Regions from separate parts of the Pseudomonas sp. S2_H10 genome, predicted to be linked through region 1. Evidence: predicted binding sites of a transcription regulator. Region 1 holds the regulator's gene; each other region holds the start of a gene.
What was found. The regulator sigma-54, encoded in region 1, starts transcription at its own class of promoters, with help from an activator protein. The targets are predictions, from matches to a motif close to ANTGGCATNNANNTTGCTNT.

Region 1 (5,093 bases):
CCCTCGACGGCCAGGGCATCAAGATGTTGATGGCCGCCGGCGTGCAGACCGCCATCATCAGCGGTCGCAAGACCCCGGTGGTCGAGCGGCGAGCCAGGAACCTCGGCATCCCGCACCTGTATCAGGGCCGCGAAGACAAACTGGTGGTGCTCGACGAACTGTTGGCCCAGTTGAACCTGAGCTATGAACAGGTGGCCTACCTGGGCGACGACCTGCCGGACCTGCCGGTGATTCGCCGCGTCGGCCTGGGCATGGCGGTGGCCAATGCCGCCGGCTTCGTGCGCGAACACGCTCACGGCATCACCCTTGCCCGTGGCGGCGAAGGTGCCGCGCGCGAATTCTGCGAATTGATCCTGCGCGCCCAGGATCGCCTCGATGCGGCCAATGCGGCGTACCTGTGAGCCCGATATGCTGAGCAAAAAATTTCGCAACACCCTGATCTACAGTTGCATCGCGGCGATATTCGCCGCGGTTGGCTACTGGAACATCAGCCCGGAACGCTTCCTCGACAAGCCGGTAACGCCGGTCGATGAAAACATGGTCGACTATTACGCCATCAACGCCCACAGCGTGCAGTACCTGCCGGACGGCAAGCTGCAATATGATCTGGTGTCCGACAAGGTCGAGCACCTGAAAGCGACCGAAGTGACATTGCTGACCAACCCCGACCTGAACGTATTCCGCGGCACTGAATTCCCGTGGCACGTCCAGAGCCTGCGCGGCGAGGTCAACCCCGATGGCACGCAGGTCGAGTTGATCGACGACGTGCGCATCACGCGCTTCGACGAGAAAAACCGCAAGACCCTGATCACCAGCACCCGCATGACGGTGTTCCCGCAGCAGCAATATGCGCAGACCGAGCAAGACGTTAGAATCGACGGCGCTGGCGGTGTATCGACTGGCAAGGGAATGAAAGCGTATTTGAAAGAAAGCAGGATACACCTGCTATCGAACGTAAGAGGACAGTATGAGGCTCGTTAAAACCCTCCCGATTTTGCTCAGTCTGGGCGCAGCACTGGGAAGCGTGAGCGCCTGGGCTCTGCCGGAAGACCAACAGCAGCCAATCCGCATTCAGGCCGACGATGCCCAACTGGACGACAAGCAAGGTATTGCCACCTATACCGGTGACGTGATCATCACCCAAGGTTCGATGAAGGTTACCGGCAACAAGGTGACCATGACCCGTGCCCCGAATGGCGACATCGACGTGGTGACCTCGGTGGGCAACCTGGCCTACTTCGAGCAGTTGCAAACGGCGGGCGACACCAAACCCGTCCAGGGCTGGGGCGTGACCATCCAGTACCACGCAACGCAGAATCGCGTCGTGCTGATCGACAAGGCCAAGGTCATCGACAAGGACAACAACACCACCCAGGGCGAGAAAATCGTCTACGACACCGAGAAGAAGCTGGCCAGCGCCGGTCGCGCCACCGGTAGCAAGGTGACCGAGTCGCGTCCGCGAATCGACATGGTGATCCAGCCGAAGAAGAAAACCGACGAGAAAAAGGCCCAGTAATGGCAACTCTGAAAGCTCAGCATCTGGCCAAGAGCTACAAGAGCCGCCAGGTCGTGCGTGATGTCAGCCTGTCCATCGACAGCGGTCAGATCGTCGGCCTGCTTGGCCCGAACGGCGCCGGCAAGACCACCTGCTTCTACATGATCGTAGGCCTGGTGCAGGCCGACCAGGGCCGCGTCCTGATCGATGACCTGGACGTCAGCCACCAGCCGATGCACGGCCGCGCAAAGGCCGGTATCGGCTACCTGCCGCAAGAAGCATCGATCTTTCGCAAACTGTCGGTGGCCGACAACATCATGGCCATCCTCGAGACCCGCAAGGAACTCGACAAGGCCGGTCGGCGCAAGGAACTGGAAAGCCTGCTGCAGGAATTCCACATCAGCCACATCCGCGACAACCTCGGCATGAGCCTGTCCGGCGGCGAGCGCCGCCGCGTGGAAATCGCCCGTGCCCTGGCCACCAATCCGAAATTCATCCTCCTCGACGAACCCTTCGCCGGCGTGGACCCGATTTCGGTCGGCGACATCAAGCAGATCATTCACCACCTCAAGGCCAAAGGCATTGGCGTGCTGATCACGGACCACAACGTTCGTGAAACCCTGGATATCTGTGAAACCGCCTACATCGTCAATGACGGTCAACTGATCGCCGAAGGCGACGCAGAGACCATCCTGGCCAACGATCTGGTGAAGGAAGTGTACCTGGGTCACGAGTTCCGCCTGTAAGCGCCGAGCCGTGCCCTGGCAGCCGCCCGGGCACATGACCTGCGGATTCACCAGTGCTTCATGCAACCCGGCGTGAACAGCCCCCGACAAGGGCAATTCAGCAACATATTTTTATCGTTTTTTATTGTTACTGCGCTCTAGGCAAAACCTTCAGTTTCAGGCATATAATTTGCTTATGTTTGGCGCCCCGGCGCCCTGTAGTGGATGGCGCATGTGCGCCGGCGAATAAGGTGTTAAGCCCCTGCCATGAAACCATCGCTAGTCTTGAGAATGGGCCAGCAGCTGACGATGACACCGCAGCTGCAACAGGCCATCCGCCTGCTCCAATTGTCGACCCTGGACCTGCAACAGGAAATCCAGGAGGCCCTGGAGTCCAATCCGATGCTCGAACGCCAGGAAGAAGGCGACGACTTCGACAATTCCGACCCCTTGGCCGACAACGCCGAACAAAAACCCAACACCGATATCCAGGAACCTTCCTACCAGGAAAGCGCACCGACGGTTGACAACCTTGAAGAGGGTGACTGGAACGAGCGCATCCCCAACGAACTCCCTGTCGACACCGCATGGGAAGACGTTTACCAGACCAGCGCCAGCAGCCTGCCCAGCAACGACGATGACGAGTGGGACTTCACCACCCGCACCTCGGCCGGTGAAAGCCTGCAAAGCCACTTGCTGTGGCAACTGAACCTGGCGCCGATGTCCGATACCGATCGGCTGATCGCCGTGACCCTGATCGACTGCATCAACAATCAGGGCTACCTGGACGAAACCCTCGAGGAAATCCTCGAAGCCTTCGACCCGGAACTGGACATCGAGCTGGACGAAATCGAAGCCGTCCTGCACCGCATCCAGCAATTCGAGCCCGCCGGCATCGGCGCCCGCAACCTGGGCGAATGCCTGCTGCTGCAATTGCGCCAGCTACCCGCCAAGACCCCTTGGCTGGCCGAGGCCAAGCGCCTGGTCAGCGACTACATCGACTTGCTGGGCAGCCGCGACTACAGCCAGTTGATGCGCCGCATGAAGCTCAAGGAAGACGAGCTGCGCCAAATCATCGAACTGGTCCAGAGCCTCAATCCGCGCCCGGGCTCGCAGATCGAGTCGACCGAAGCCGAGTACGTCGTTCCCGACGTGATCGTGCGCAAGGACAACGAACGCTGGCTGGTGGAGCTCAATCAGGAGTCGGTGCCACGGCTGCGGGTCAATGCCCAGTACGCCGGTTTCGTGCGCCGCGCCGACACCAGCGCCGACAACACTTTCATGCGCAATCAGCTGCAGGAGGCTCGCTGGTTCATCAAGAGCCTGCAAAGCCGCAATGAAACCCTGATGAAGGTTGCCACCCAGATCGTCGAGCATCAGCGCGGTTTCCTCGAATATGGCGACGAAGCCATGAAGCCGCTGGTCCTGCATGACATCGCCGAAGCGGTCGGCATGCATGAGTCGACGATTTCACGGGTGACCACCCAGAAGTTCATGCACACCCCCCGGGGCATTTATGAACTGAAATACTTTTTTTCAAGTCATGTAAGCACCTCAGAGGGCGGCGAATGCTCGTCCACGGCCATCCGGGCGATCATCAAAAAACTGGTTGCCGCGGAAAATCAGAAAAAGCCGTTGAGTGACAGCAAGATCGCTGGTTTACTGGAGGCACAAGGCATTCAGGTGGCTCGCCGCACCGTCGCCAAGTACCGCGAATCCCTCGGGATCGCGCCTTCGAGCGAACGCAAGCGGTTGATGTAGGGCCACGCCACAGCGTTCCAGTGGTAGATCATCTGATCTGCCGCTTTATGCACTGGCAACGAAGGAGAAGCTGTATGCAAGTCAACATCAGTGGACACCAACTGGAAGTGACCGAACCTCTTCGCTCCTACATCGGCGAAAAACTCGAACGATTGGAGCGACATTTCGACAAGATCACTAATGTGCAGGTCACGATGACCGTCGAAAAGTTGAAGCAGAAAATCGAAGCCACGCTGCATATTCCCGGGAATGAAGTGGTCGCCAACGCGGAGCATACTGATATGTATGCGGCGATCGACGCACTCACCGACAAGCTGGATAAACAACTCAAAAAGCATAAGGAAAAGACCCAGAGCCTCCTCCAGGGCGCAACCGGTCGTTAACACTCCCTACCCATGATCCGACTTGAAAGTATCCTGACCCCCGGCCGTTCCCTGGTGAACGTGCCGGGCGGCAGTAAAAAGAAAGCCCTCGAACAAATTGCCAATCTGATCGCCCGCGAAGTGCCGGCCCTGGAGATGCAAGATGTCTTCGAGGCGCTGATCGCCCGTGAAAAACTCGGTTCCACCGGTTTTGGCAACGGCATTGCGATTCCACATTGCCGTCTCAAGGGCTGTGTGTCGCCCATCAGTGCATTGATGCACCTGGACGCCCCAATAGATTTTGACGCCATCGACGGCGCGCCGGTTGACCTGCTGTTCGTACTGCTGGTCCCGGAAGCCGCCACCGATGCGCACCTGGAGCTGCTGCGACAGATCGCCAGCATGCTCGACCGCAAGGAAGTTCGCGAAAAACTGCGTAATGCCGCAAGCAATGAAGCCCTGTATCAGGTTGTCCTGGACGAGCAAAACGGTCAGTAATCATGCGCTTGATCATCGTCAGTGGCCGTTCCGGCTCAGGTAAAAGTACCGCCCTCAACGTACTTGAGGACAACGGCTACTACTGCATCGACAATCTGCCTGCCGGCCTGCTGCCGGAACTGGCCGAACGAGCGTTGATTCACACCGAGCTGATGCAGCCGCTGGTCGCCGTCTCCATTGACGCCCGCAACCTGCCCAGCCATCTGTCACGCTTCCCCGACCTGCTCGAAGAAGTCCGCAGCCGCCACATCC
Region 2 (5,093 bases), 1.1 Mb from region 1:
CAGAAGCTGATTCAGGTGGCGGAGCAGATCATTGCCATGAGCGAGTTGCTCGGCTGACACATCGCATCGCCTGTCAGGGCCCCATCGCGGGCAAGCCCGCTCCCACAGGTTTTGTGGACACCAACTATCCCTGTGGGAGCGGGCTTGCCCGCGATGGGCCACGACTCGGTCTCGGTTGTTGGCACAGATCTCGCTAAGTAATCGCCACAGGTAACCAACGGCGGTTGCCCCACCTACGACAAAGACGTCGCTCATCTCATTTGCCCTTGGCGAATCGGGTGGCGGCGTTTTTTCGTTTTGGCCCCACAGCACGGGGCCGGTGGTGCGGCCGTAGCGGCGCCCCACCTGCAAGCTCATGACTCCTTCCGAGACTCTTCACAGCTGAGGTGCGCGATGAATTCAAGCTTCTGGAAATCCGGCCATACCCCCACTTTGTTCGCAGCGTTCCTCTATTTCGACCTGAGCTTCATGGTCTGGTATCTGCTCGGACCCTTGGCGGTACAGATCGCCGCCGACCTGCACCTGACGACACAGCAACGCGGGATGGTAGTGGCCACGCCCATTCTGGCCGGGGCGGTCTTGCGTTTCGCCATGGGGATGCTGGCTGATCGCCTGTCACCAAAAACCGCCGGCCTGATCGGCCAGGTCATCGTCATTTGCGCGCTGTTCGGCGCCTGGAAACTCGGCATCCACAGCTACGAGCAAGCCTTGCTGCTGGGGCTGTTCCTCGGCATGGCCGGCGCTTCCTTTGCCGTCGCCCTGCCCCTGGCCTCGCAGTGGTATCCGCCGCAGCATCAAGGCAAGGCCATGGGCATCGCCGGCGCGGGGAATTCGGGAACGGTACTCGCCGCCCTGATCGCCCCGGTGCTGGCGGCGGCGTTTGGCTGGAGCAACGTGTTCGGCTTCGCCCTGATTCCGTTGATCCTGACCTTGATCGTCTTCGCCTGGCTGGCCAAAAACGCCCCCGAGCGGCCCAAAGCCAAATCCATGGCCGACTATTTCAAGGCCCTTGGCGATCGTGACAGCTGGTGGTTCATGTTTTTCTACAGCGTCACCTTCGGCGGTTTCATCGGCCTGGCCAGCGCCCTGCCCGGTTATTTCAACGACCAGTACGGCCTGAGCCCGGTGACTGCCGGCTACTACACCGCCGCCTGCGTGTTTGGCGGCAGCCTGATGCGCCCCCTGGGCGGTGCGCTGGCTGACCGGTTCGGCGGGATTCGCACCTTGCTGGCGATGTACACGGTCGCGGCGATCTGCATTACCGCGGTCGGTTTCAACCTGCCGAATTCCTACGCCGCCCTCGCACTTTTCGTCTGCACCATGCTCGGTCTCGGTGCAGGCAATGGCGCGGTATTCCAGTTGGTGCCGCAGCGTTTTCGCCGGGAAATCGGCGTAATGACCGGCCTGATCGGCATGGCCGGTGGCATCGGTGGGTTTGCCCTCGCGGCCGGCATGGGTGCGATCAAGCAAAGCACCGGCAGCTATCAGCTGGCGCTGTGGTTGTTCGCCAGCCTCGGCGTTCTTGCCTGGTTTGGTCTGCACGGCGTGAAACGGCGCTGGAGAACCACCTGGGGTTCGGCCGCCGTAACGGCTGCGCGGGTCTGACGTCTCGATGAGCCTGCAACTGAGTTTCGCCGAAGCCAGCGCCATCGGTCCTCGCGAGGAAAACCAGGACGCCCTGCGCCTGGTCACACCGGCCCCGGTGCTGGCGGCGAGCAAAGGTTATCTGTTCGCCATCGCCGACGGTGTCAGCCAGTGCGCCGATGGCGGCCTGGCGGCCCGTTCGACGCTGCAGGCGCTCGCGCTGGACTACTACGCCACGCCGGAAACCTGGAGCGCGGCGCAGGCGCTCGATCGCCTGTTGCTGGCGCAAAATCGCTGGTTGCAGGCCAATGGCGGCGGACAACCGCTGCTGACCACCCTCAGTGCGCTGGTCCTGCGCGGCCGGCGGTTTACCCTGGCGCATGTCGGCGATTGCCGGGTGTACCGCTGGCACGCCGATCGATTGCAGCGAATCAGCGAAGATCACGTCTGGGATCAGCCGGGCATGCAGCATGTGCTGAAACGGGCGCTGGGGCTCGATCAACACCTGGTGCTGGACTTTCTCGACGGCGAGCTACGCCTCGATGAAAGCTTCGTCCTGCTCAGCGACGGCGTCTGGGCGGTGCTGGGCGATACCGCGATTGCCGCGATCCTGCGCGATCAACCGGACTTGCACAGCGCCGCGCAAACCCTGGTCAATGCCGCGCACCTGGCGGGCAGTCAGGACAACGCCAGTGCCTTGCTGGTACGGGTTGACGCCCTCGGTGAGGCGAGCATTGGCGATGCGTTGATGCACTTGCAGCAATGGCCACTGCCGCCAGCCCTGAAACCGGGTCAGGCGTTCGAAGGCTGGCAGGTCGAAGGGATCGTCGCCCAGAGCCAGCAATCACTGCTTTACCGTGTTCGCGACCATCAGCAACGCGCCTGGCTGTTGAAAACCCTGCCGGGACGCCTGCACGACGACCCCCAGGCCGGGCAAGCATTACTGTCGGAAGAATGGTTCCTCAAACGCGTGGCCGGCCGCCATTTTCCTGAAGTGCATGCCGCCAGTCAGCGTCAGCATTTGTACTACGTGATGCGTGAATATTCGGGCACTACGCTGGCCCGGCGACATGAACAGAGTGGACCGCTGCCGCTGCCCCAGTGGCAAGACATCGCCGAGCGCTTGCTGCGAGCGGTCGGCCTGTTGCATCGACGGCAGATCCTGCATCGCGACATCAAACCGGAAAACCTGTTGCTGGGGGACGACGGTGAATTGCGCCTGCTGGATTTCGGCCTCGCCTACTGCCCCGGTCTTTCGCAGGATCTGCCCTGGGCCCTGCCAGGGACACCCAGTTACATCGCCCCAGAAGCCTTTCGGGGCGATGTGCCGACGCCACGGCAGGACCTTTACGCCGTCGGAGTGACCTTGTACTTCCTGCTCACCGGGCACTATCCCTATGGCGAAATCGAAGCGTTCCAGCGCCCCCGATTTGGCCTCCCGGTCAGCGCCAGCCGCTACCGGCCCGACCTGCCGGACTGGATCGCCCATCACCTGGAGCGTGCCGTGGCGGCAGCCCCCGAGCAGCGTTTCGAAACGGCGGAAGAATGGCTGCTGCTGATCGAACAGGGTGAACGGCGCAGCTTGAACGTGCGCCCCAAACCGTTGCTGGAGCGCGAGCCGCTGAAAGTCTGGCGGACATTGGCGCTGATATCGCTGCTGGCCAACCTGGCGTTGCTGGTGGTGGCGCTCCATTAGCGGGCAACGCGCTTTGAATCGGTGCATTTGCTCTGGGTTCTGCCCTTGCCGACGCAAAGAAAGCCATTAAACACGGGCCCTCGCGCAAGTTGGCATAACCACTGCATTACCTCTTTCAACAGACATAAAGCGCAGGCTTCAACGACGAAGGCTGCACTTCCCGAGAGAACGGGACCAGGACAAAGGCGTCCTCGCTAGGCAACTAGCGGGACGCCTTTTTTTGTTTGCGCAAAATTTCTCGAGCATGGCCTGAACCCTGATGAGGCAGGCCTGAGCTCCCCGGAGAACCTGATGAAAAAACTAAAACTGGTGATGATCGGCAACGGCATGGCTGGGGTCCGGACCCTGGAAGAGCTGCTCAAACTGAGCTCGGAGCTGTACGACATCACGGTCTTCGGTGCCGAACCGCACACCAACTACAACCGCATCCTGTTGTCGCCGGTGCTGGCGGGTGAACAGACCTTCGAAGAGATCGTGCTCAACGATCTGGACTGGTACCTGGACAACAACATCAAACTGCTGCTCAACCGCAAAGTCGTGGAAATCGACCGGGTCAAGCGCCGGGTCATTGCCGAAGACGGCAGCGAAGCCGAATACGATCGCCTGCTGATCGCCACAGGCTCTACGCCCTTCATCCTGCCCATTCCGGGCAACACCCTTGAAGGCGTGATCGGCTACCGCGACATCGCCGACACCCAGGCCATGATCGACACCGCGAAAACCCACCGCCACGCCGTGGTGATCGGTGGCGGCCTGCTCGGTCTGGAGGCCGCCAACGGCCTGATGCTGCGGGGCATGCACGTCACCGTAGTGCACATCGGCGAATGGTTGCTGGAGCGCCAACTGGACAAGACCAGCGGCCAGCTGCTGCAAACCGCCCTGGAGGCTCGCGGCCTGCACTTTCGCCTGTGCGAGCAGACCCAGGCCTTGCACGACGCAGGCAACGGCCGGGTCGGTTCGGTGCAATTCAAGAACGGCGACATCATTCCCGCTGACCTGGTGGTGATGGCCGCCGGCATTCGCCCCAATACCGAACTGGCGGAAAAATCCGGCATTCCGTGCAACCGCGGAATCCTGGTCAACGACACCCTGCAAACCTACGACCCGCGGATCTATGCCATCGGTGAATGCGCCAGCCACCGGGGCATCGCCTATGGCCTGGTGGCGCCGCTGTTCGAACAGGCCAAGGTCTGCGCCAATCACCTCGCACAACTGGGCTTCGCCCGCTATCAGGGCTCGGTGACCTCGACCAAGCTGAAAGTCACCGGCATCGATCTGTTCTCCGCCGGCGATTTCATGGGCGGTGAAGGCACGGAAACCATCACCCTCTCCGACCCGATCGGCGGGGTCTACAAAAAACTGGTGATCAAGGATGACGTGCTGGTCGGCGCCTGCCTGTACGGCGATACGGCAGATGGTGGCTGGTATTTCCGGCAGATCCGTGAAAACCACGCCATCAGTGAGATCCGCGATCACTTGATGTTTGGTGAAAACGCCTTGGGCGACGTAGGACATCAGGGCCAGGACAAAGCCATGAGCATGGCCGACACGGCCGAAGTCTGCGGCTGCAACGGCGTGTGCAAAGGCACCATCGTCAAGGCGATCCAGGAACACGGCCTGTTCAGTGTCGACGACGTCAAGAAACACACCAAGGCCGCCAGCTCCTGCGGTTCTTGCGCCGGGCTCGTCGAACAGATCCTGATCAACACCGTGGGCGGCGCCGCCGACGTCAAACCGAAAAGCGAAAAGGCCATCTGCGGCTGCAGCGACCTCAACCACGGGCAAATCCGCCAGGCCATCCGCGAGCAGCACC
Region 3 (5,093 bases), 1.0 Mb from region 1:
GTTCCACGTTCAATAGTCTGGTTGCCTTGATCATCTTCGCCCTGGACATCTGGGCCATCATCAACGTATTCAAAAGTAGCGCCGGGACCGGGATGAAAGTCGTCTGGGTACTGCTGATCGCGCTGTTGCCGGTGCTGGGGCTGATCATCTGGGCCATCGCCGGGCCGCGGGGCAACGTCAAAATCTGAACAGGCGACACTGAACCCTGTGGGAGCGAGCCTGCTCGCGAAGAACGATGACGCGCAGCCACTGAAGCACCGCATCGCCTGCTTCGCGAGCAGGCTCGCTCCCACAATGTTCTGCGGGTACTTCGATGACGAAGGTTCGACCTGTCATGTTCCGCGACGTAGAATGCGCGCCTTTCCCGGTCAATCGAGACAATCGAATGGCCATCATGGGCGGGTAACCGTCCGTTGCCACCCGCATTCATCGGAGCACTTCCCATGAGCAACACCCCTGCCAACGACTACCTGGAAACCCTCTACGAAGGCTATGGCCAGCGTTTTCGCATGGAAAAACTGCTGCACGAAGTGCGCACCGAGCACCAGCACCTGGTGATCTTCGAAAACCCGCGCATGGGCCGTGTCATGGCGCTGGACGGCGTGATCCAGACCACCGAAGCCGACGAATTCATCTATCACGAAATGCTCACCCACGTGCCGATCCTCGCCCATGGCAGCGCCAGGCGCGTACTGATCATCGGCGGCGGCGACGGCGGCATGCTGCGTGAAGTGGCCAAGCACCGCGGTGTCGAGCACATCACCATGGTCGAGATCGACGGCACCGTGGTCGACATGTGCAAGGAATTCTTGCCGAACCATTCCAAGGGTGCGTTCGATGATCCACGCCTGAACCTGGTGATCGACGACGGCATGCGTTTCGTCGCCACCACCACTGAAAAATTCGACGTGATCATTTCCGACTCCACCGACCCGATCGGGCCGGGCGAAGTGCTGTTCTCGGAAAACTTCTACCAGGCCTGCCACCGCTGCCTGAACGAAGGCGGCATCCTGGTGACCCAGAACGGCACGCCGTTCATGCAGATCGAAGAAGTGAAGACGACCGCCGGTCGCCTGCGCAGCCTGTTCCCGGACTGGCACTTCTACCAGGCCGCCGTGCCGACCTACATCGGTGGCTCGATGACCTTCGCCTGGGGCGCGACCAATACCGCTTATCGCAAGTTGTCCCGCGAAACCCTGCAACAGCGCTTCACGGGCAGCGGCATCATCACCCGCTACTACAATCCAGAAATCCACATCGGCGCGTTCGCCTTGCCGCAGTACGTCTTGCAGGCAGTGAACAAACCAAGCAACGACTGATGGATTGAAACGCAGACCTGTAGGAGCGAGCCTGCTCGCGAGGGACGTGAACGATGACGCGGGTTGTCTGATTTAACGCGGCGTTCTCAAGTTTTTCGCGAGCAGGCTCGCTCCTACAGAGATCTGCGATGGGGGCAGATCCACCGGAACAATTAGCCAGCTAACAAGGTCGAGATAGGTGTAAGCCCGTCCATGGGTTTTATCGAGGAGGCACCAATGCAAAAGTGGAGAGTCACCTTCGTAGATGATCACGGCGAACAAGTTGACGAAGTCTTCGAGAGCGCGGAATGCCCGAACAACGAGCAGGCCGCCAAACTCATCCTCGCGCGTCGCCTGCCGGTTGCCGCCGAACTCGACCTCAATGATCTGGATGGCCGCACCGACAATCCGACGGTCAAAAGCCTGAAATCCCAGAACAGCATACAAATCCTCAGTATTACCCCGATCTGATACACCTCCTGTCACATTCACGGCCAGGCCTTGGCAGAGGCTCTATCTTGGGGCTACTCTGCAAGCGAGATCAGCGAATGGATCGCTAAGGTCTGGTCTTGTCAGCTCCATGCTTGTTTCCCGCCGGCACATCGGTTGCCGTCGCTCGCGCTGTTCGGTTGCGGGTGAGGGAGTACGGAAAGTCTATCCATCGTTTTGAGGAGGACGTTTCATGAGCACAGCCTATCAAGAAGACATCAGCAGCAGCGTGCTGCGCCGCATGAAAGAAGGCGGTTTTGACTTTTCCCGGTTTCATCCCATCGAGTTCTACGCCATTTTCCCGGACGAGGAGCGGGCACGCAGGGCGGCAGGACATTTCCATCGTGGTGAATCCCTGGATGCGCAAGTCAGTGTGCGTGACGACGGCGCCTGGGCGCTGGAGTTGTGCAAGGTCATGTATGCCACCTACGACGACATCGGCGACTTCGAACAGGGTTTCGAAGCGGTAGTCGAGCCATTGGGCGGCATCATCGAAGGCTGGGGTGTGAAACAGGAGGTACGAGGGCGACTCGCATAACCTTATGAACAGTGACAAACAGCGTTGACGGCTGACCCTCGGGTCGGCCGTTTTCATTTTCGCCGCCAATTAATTCAACACGACCTTGTAGGCGCTGGCTTGCCAGCGATGGCGTCCTCGAAGAACAACACATGACTTAACGGCCCTTCGCCAGCAAGCCGGCTCCTACGGGCTATGCTGGTGACAGGCGATAACCACGCCTTGCAATGAAGCGGGGGCGATCAGGTTGGGGCATTTACCGCACAGGATTGGTGCGGTGCTTGCGCATTCATTATCCAACCGATTGATATCAAAGCGTTTATGCCGCTGGCACGGGCCTTGCGAAGGTCTGGACGTCCGAGTGACAAGGAGTACGGCATGATCCGCACCTATTTTGATGAGATGTACGATGCCGGCGGCCAGGTCCGCCCGCATTATCGGGAGTTTGCCCGTTGGCTGGCCGAGACGCCTGACGAGCTTCTGGCGCAACGGCGACGCGAGGCCGATCTGTTGTTTCATCGCGCCGGTATCACCTTCACGCTTTATGGTGACGAGCAGGGCACAGAGCGCCTGATTCCCTTCGACACCATTCCGCGCAGCATTCCTGCCAGTGAGTGGCGGGTCGTCGAGCGCGGCTGCATCCAGCGGGTCAAGGCGTTGAACATGTTCCTCGCCGACCTCTATCACGAGCAGCGCATCATCAAGGCCGGCATCATTCCGGCCGAACAGGTGCTGGCCAACGAGCAGTACCAGTTGGCGATGCAGGGCCTGGATTTGCACCGCGATATCTATTCGCACATCTCCGGCGTCGACCTGGTGCGTGATGGCGACGGCACCTACTACGTGCTCGAAGACAATCTGCGCACGCCCAGCGGCGTCAGCTACATGCTCGAAGACCGCAAGATGATGATGCGCCTGTTCCCCGAGCTGTTCGCGGCGCAACGCATCGCGCCCATCGATCACTACCCGAACCTGCTGCTCGACACCCTGAAAAGCTCAAGCCCCATCGACAACCCCAGCGTGGTGGTGCTGACACCGGGTCGCTTCAACAGCGCGTTCTTCGAACATGCGTTCCTGGCGCGGGAAATGGGTGTGGAACTGGTGGAAGGCGCGGACCTGTTCGTGCGTGACGACAAGGTCTACATGCGCACCACGGACGGGCCGAAAGCGGTCGATGTGATTTATCGTCGTCTCGACGACGCTTTCCTCGATCCGCTGGCCTTCAACCCGGATTCGATGCTCGGCGTGCCGGGGCTGCTGTCGTCCTATCGTTCCGGCAACGTGGTGCTGGCCAATGCCATCGGTACCGGGGTGGCGGACGACAAGTCGGTGTATCCGTTCGTGACCGACATGATCCGTTTCTACCTCGATGAAGAGCCGATCCTGAAGAACGTACCGACCTGGCAGTGCCGCAATCCGTCTGAACTTTCCCATGTACTGGCCAATCTTCCAGAACTGGTGGTCAAGGAAACCCAGGGCTCCGGCGGTTACGGAATGCTGGTGGGGCCGGCGGCCACGGCGGCGGAAATCGAAGCCTTCCGCGCGCGGATCATCGCCAAGCCCCATGCGTACATCGCACAACCGACGCTGTCGCTGTCGACCTGTCCGACCTTTGTCGAAAACGGCATCGCGCCACGCCATATCGACCTGCGGCCGTTTGTCCTGTCGGGGCGTGAAACCCGGGTCGTGCCCGGCGGCCTGACCCGTGTCGCCCTGCGCGAAGGCTCCCTGGTGGTCAATTCCTCCCAGGGTGGCGGAACCAAGGACACCTGGGTGGTCGAGGATTAAAGGAAGCCTGCCATGTTAAGTAGAACTGCCTCGGATTTGTATTGGATGTCGCGTTACCTGGAGCGGGCGGAAAACCTCGCACGGATGCTCGACATCAGCTATTCGCTGTCGCTGATGCCGCAAGACGGGCGTGGCGACGGTTTGCACGAGCTGGCCATGCCGCTGTTGATCACCGGCACCCTCGACGATTACCTGGAGCGCCACGGCGAATTGCATGCCGAACGGCTACTGCATTTCTTCGCCCTGGATGCGGCCAACCCGGCGAGCATCTACAGCTGCCTCGGTGCCGCGCGGGCCAGCGCCCATGCGGTGCGTGGGCGCATCACCGCCGACATGTGGGAAAACATCAACGCCACCTGGCTGGAGATTCGCGGCATTGCCGAACAGGGCCTCAGTCGCTACGGCATGAGCCGTTTCTGCGAGTGGATCAAGGAACGTTCCCACCTGTTCCGGGGCGCGTCCTACGGCACCATCATGCGTAACGATGCGTTTCGTTTCATTCGCCTGGGGACTTTTATCGAACGGGCGGACAACACCTTGCGCCTGCTCGACGCCCGCTACGAAATGGCTGGCGACCAGGCCGAAGCGGTCAGCGATGGCACCGCTCACGCCTATTACCAATGGAGCGCATTGCTGCGGGCGTTGTCGTCGTTCGAGGCCTACACGGAAATCTATCGCGACGCTCCCGGCGCCCGGCATGTCGCCGAGTTGCTGTTGCTGCGCGCCGACGTGCCGCGCTCCCTGCGCGCCTGCACCGAAGAAATCGACCAGATCCTCGCGCAATTGCCGGGGGCCAACGGTCGTCCCGCCCAAAGACTGGCGGCAGAAATCGACGCACGCCTGCGCTACACCGGCATCAGCGAAATCCTCGACGAAGGCCTGCACGCCTGGCTGACCGAGTTCATCCCACTGGTGCGCCAGTTGGGTAACGCGATTCACAGTTCTTATCTGGAGGCCGCATGAGACTTTCCATCAGCCACGAGACCACCTATCACTACGAA

Region 2: nirB (nitrite reductase large subunit NirB) is a predicted target of sigma-54. The motif match lies at 3,369-3,388, and genes of this name have one in related genera.
Region 3: AB4O16_RS25625 (circularly permuted type 2 ATP-grasp protein) is a predicted target of sigma-54. The motif match lies at 2,631-2,650, and genes of this name have one in related genera.

Annotation. Positions count from the first base shown of each region.
Region 1 covers NZ_CP162754.1:4,651,854-4,656,946, reverse strand. Annotated here, with positions in the region: gene AB4O16_RS20795 (KdsC family phosphatase) at 1-401, shown strand, start outside; gene lptC (LPS export ABC transporter periplasmic protein LptC) at 409-981, shown strand; gene lptA (lipopolysaccharide transport periplasmic protein LptA) at 968-1,516, shown strand; gene lptB (LPS export ABC transporter ATP-binding protein) at 1,516-2,241, shown strand; gene AB4O16_RS20775 (RNA polymerase factor sigma-54) at 2,488-3,981, shown strand; gene hpf (ribosome hibernation-promoting factor, HPF/YfiA family) at 4,056-4,364, shown strand; gene ptsN (PTS IIA-like nitrogen regulatory protein PtsN) at 4,377-4,841, shown strand; gene rapZ (RNase adapter RapZ) at 4,844-5,093, shown strand, end outside.
Region 2 covers NZ_CP162754.1:5,725,387-5,730,479, reverse strand. Annotated here, with positions in the region: gene AB4O16_RS25875 (ANTAR domain-containing response regulator) at 1-57, shown strand, start outside; gene AB4O16_RS25870 (nitrate/nitrite transporter) at 394-1,605, shown strand; gene AB4O16_RS25865 (bifunctional protein-serine/threonine kinase/phosphatase) at 1,613-3,280, shown strand; gene nirB (nitrite reductase large subunit NirB) at 3,572-5,093, shown strand, end outside.
Region 3 covers NZ_CP162754.1:5,670,221-5,675,313, forward strand. Annotated here, with positions in the region: gene AB4O16_RS25605 (PLDc N-terminal domain-containing protein) at 1-188, shown strand, start outside; gene speE (polyamine aminopropyltransferase) at 444-1,319, shown strand; gene AB4O16_RS25615 (hypothetical protein) at 1,536-1,769, shown strand; gene AB4O16_RS25620 (ribonuclease E inhibitor RraB) at 1,981-2,325, shown strand; gene AB4O16_RS25625 (circularly permuted type 2 ATP-grasp protein) at 2,683-4,092, shown strand; gene AB4O16_RS25630 (alpha-E domain-containing protein) at 4,105-5,055, shown strand; gene AB4O16_RS25635 (transglutaminase family protein) at 5,052-5,093, shown strand, end outside.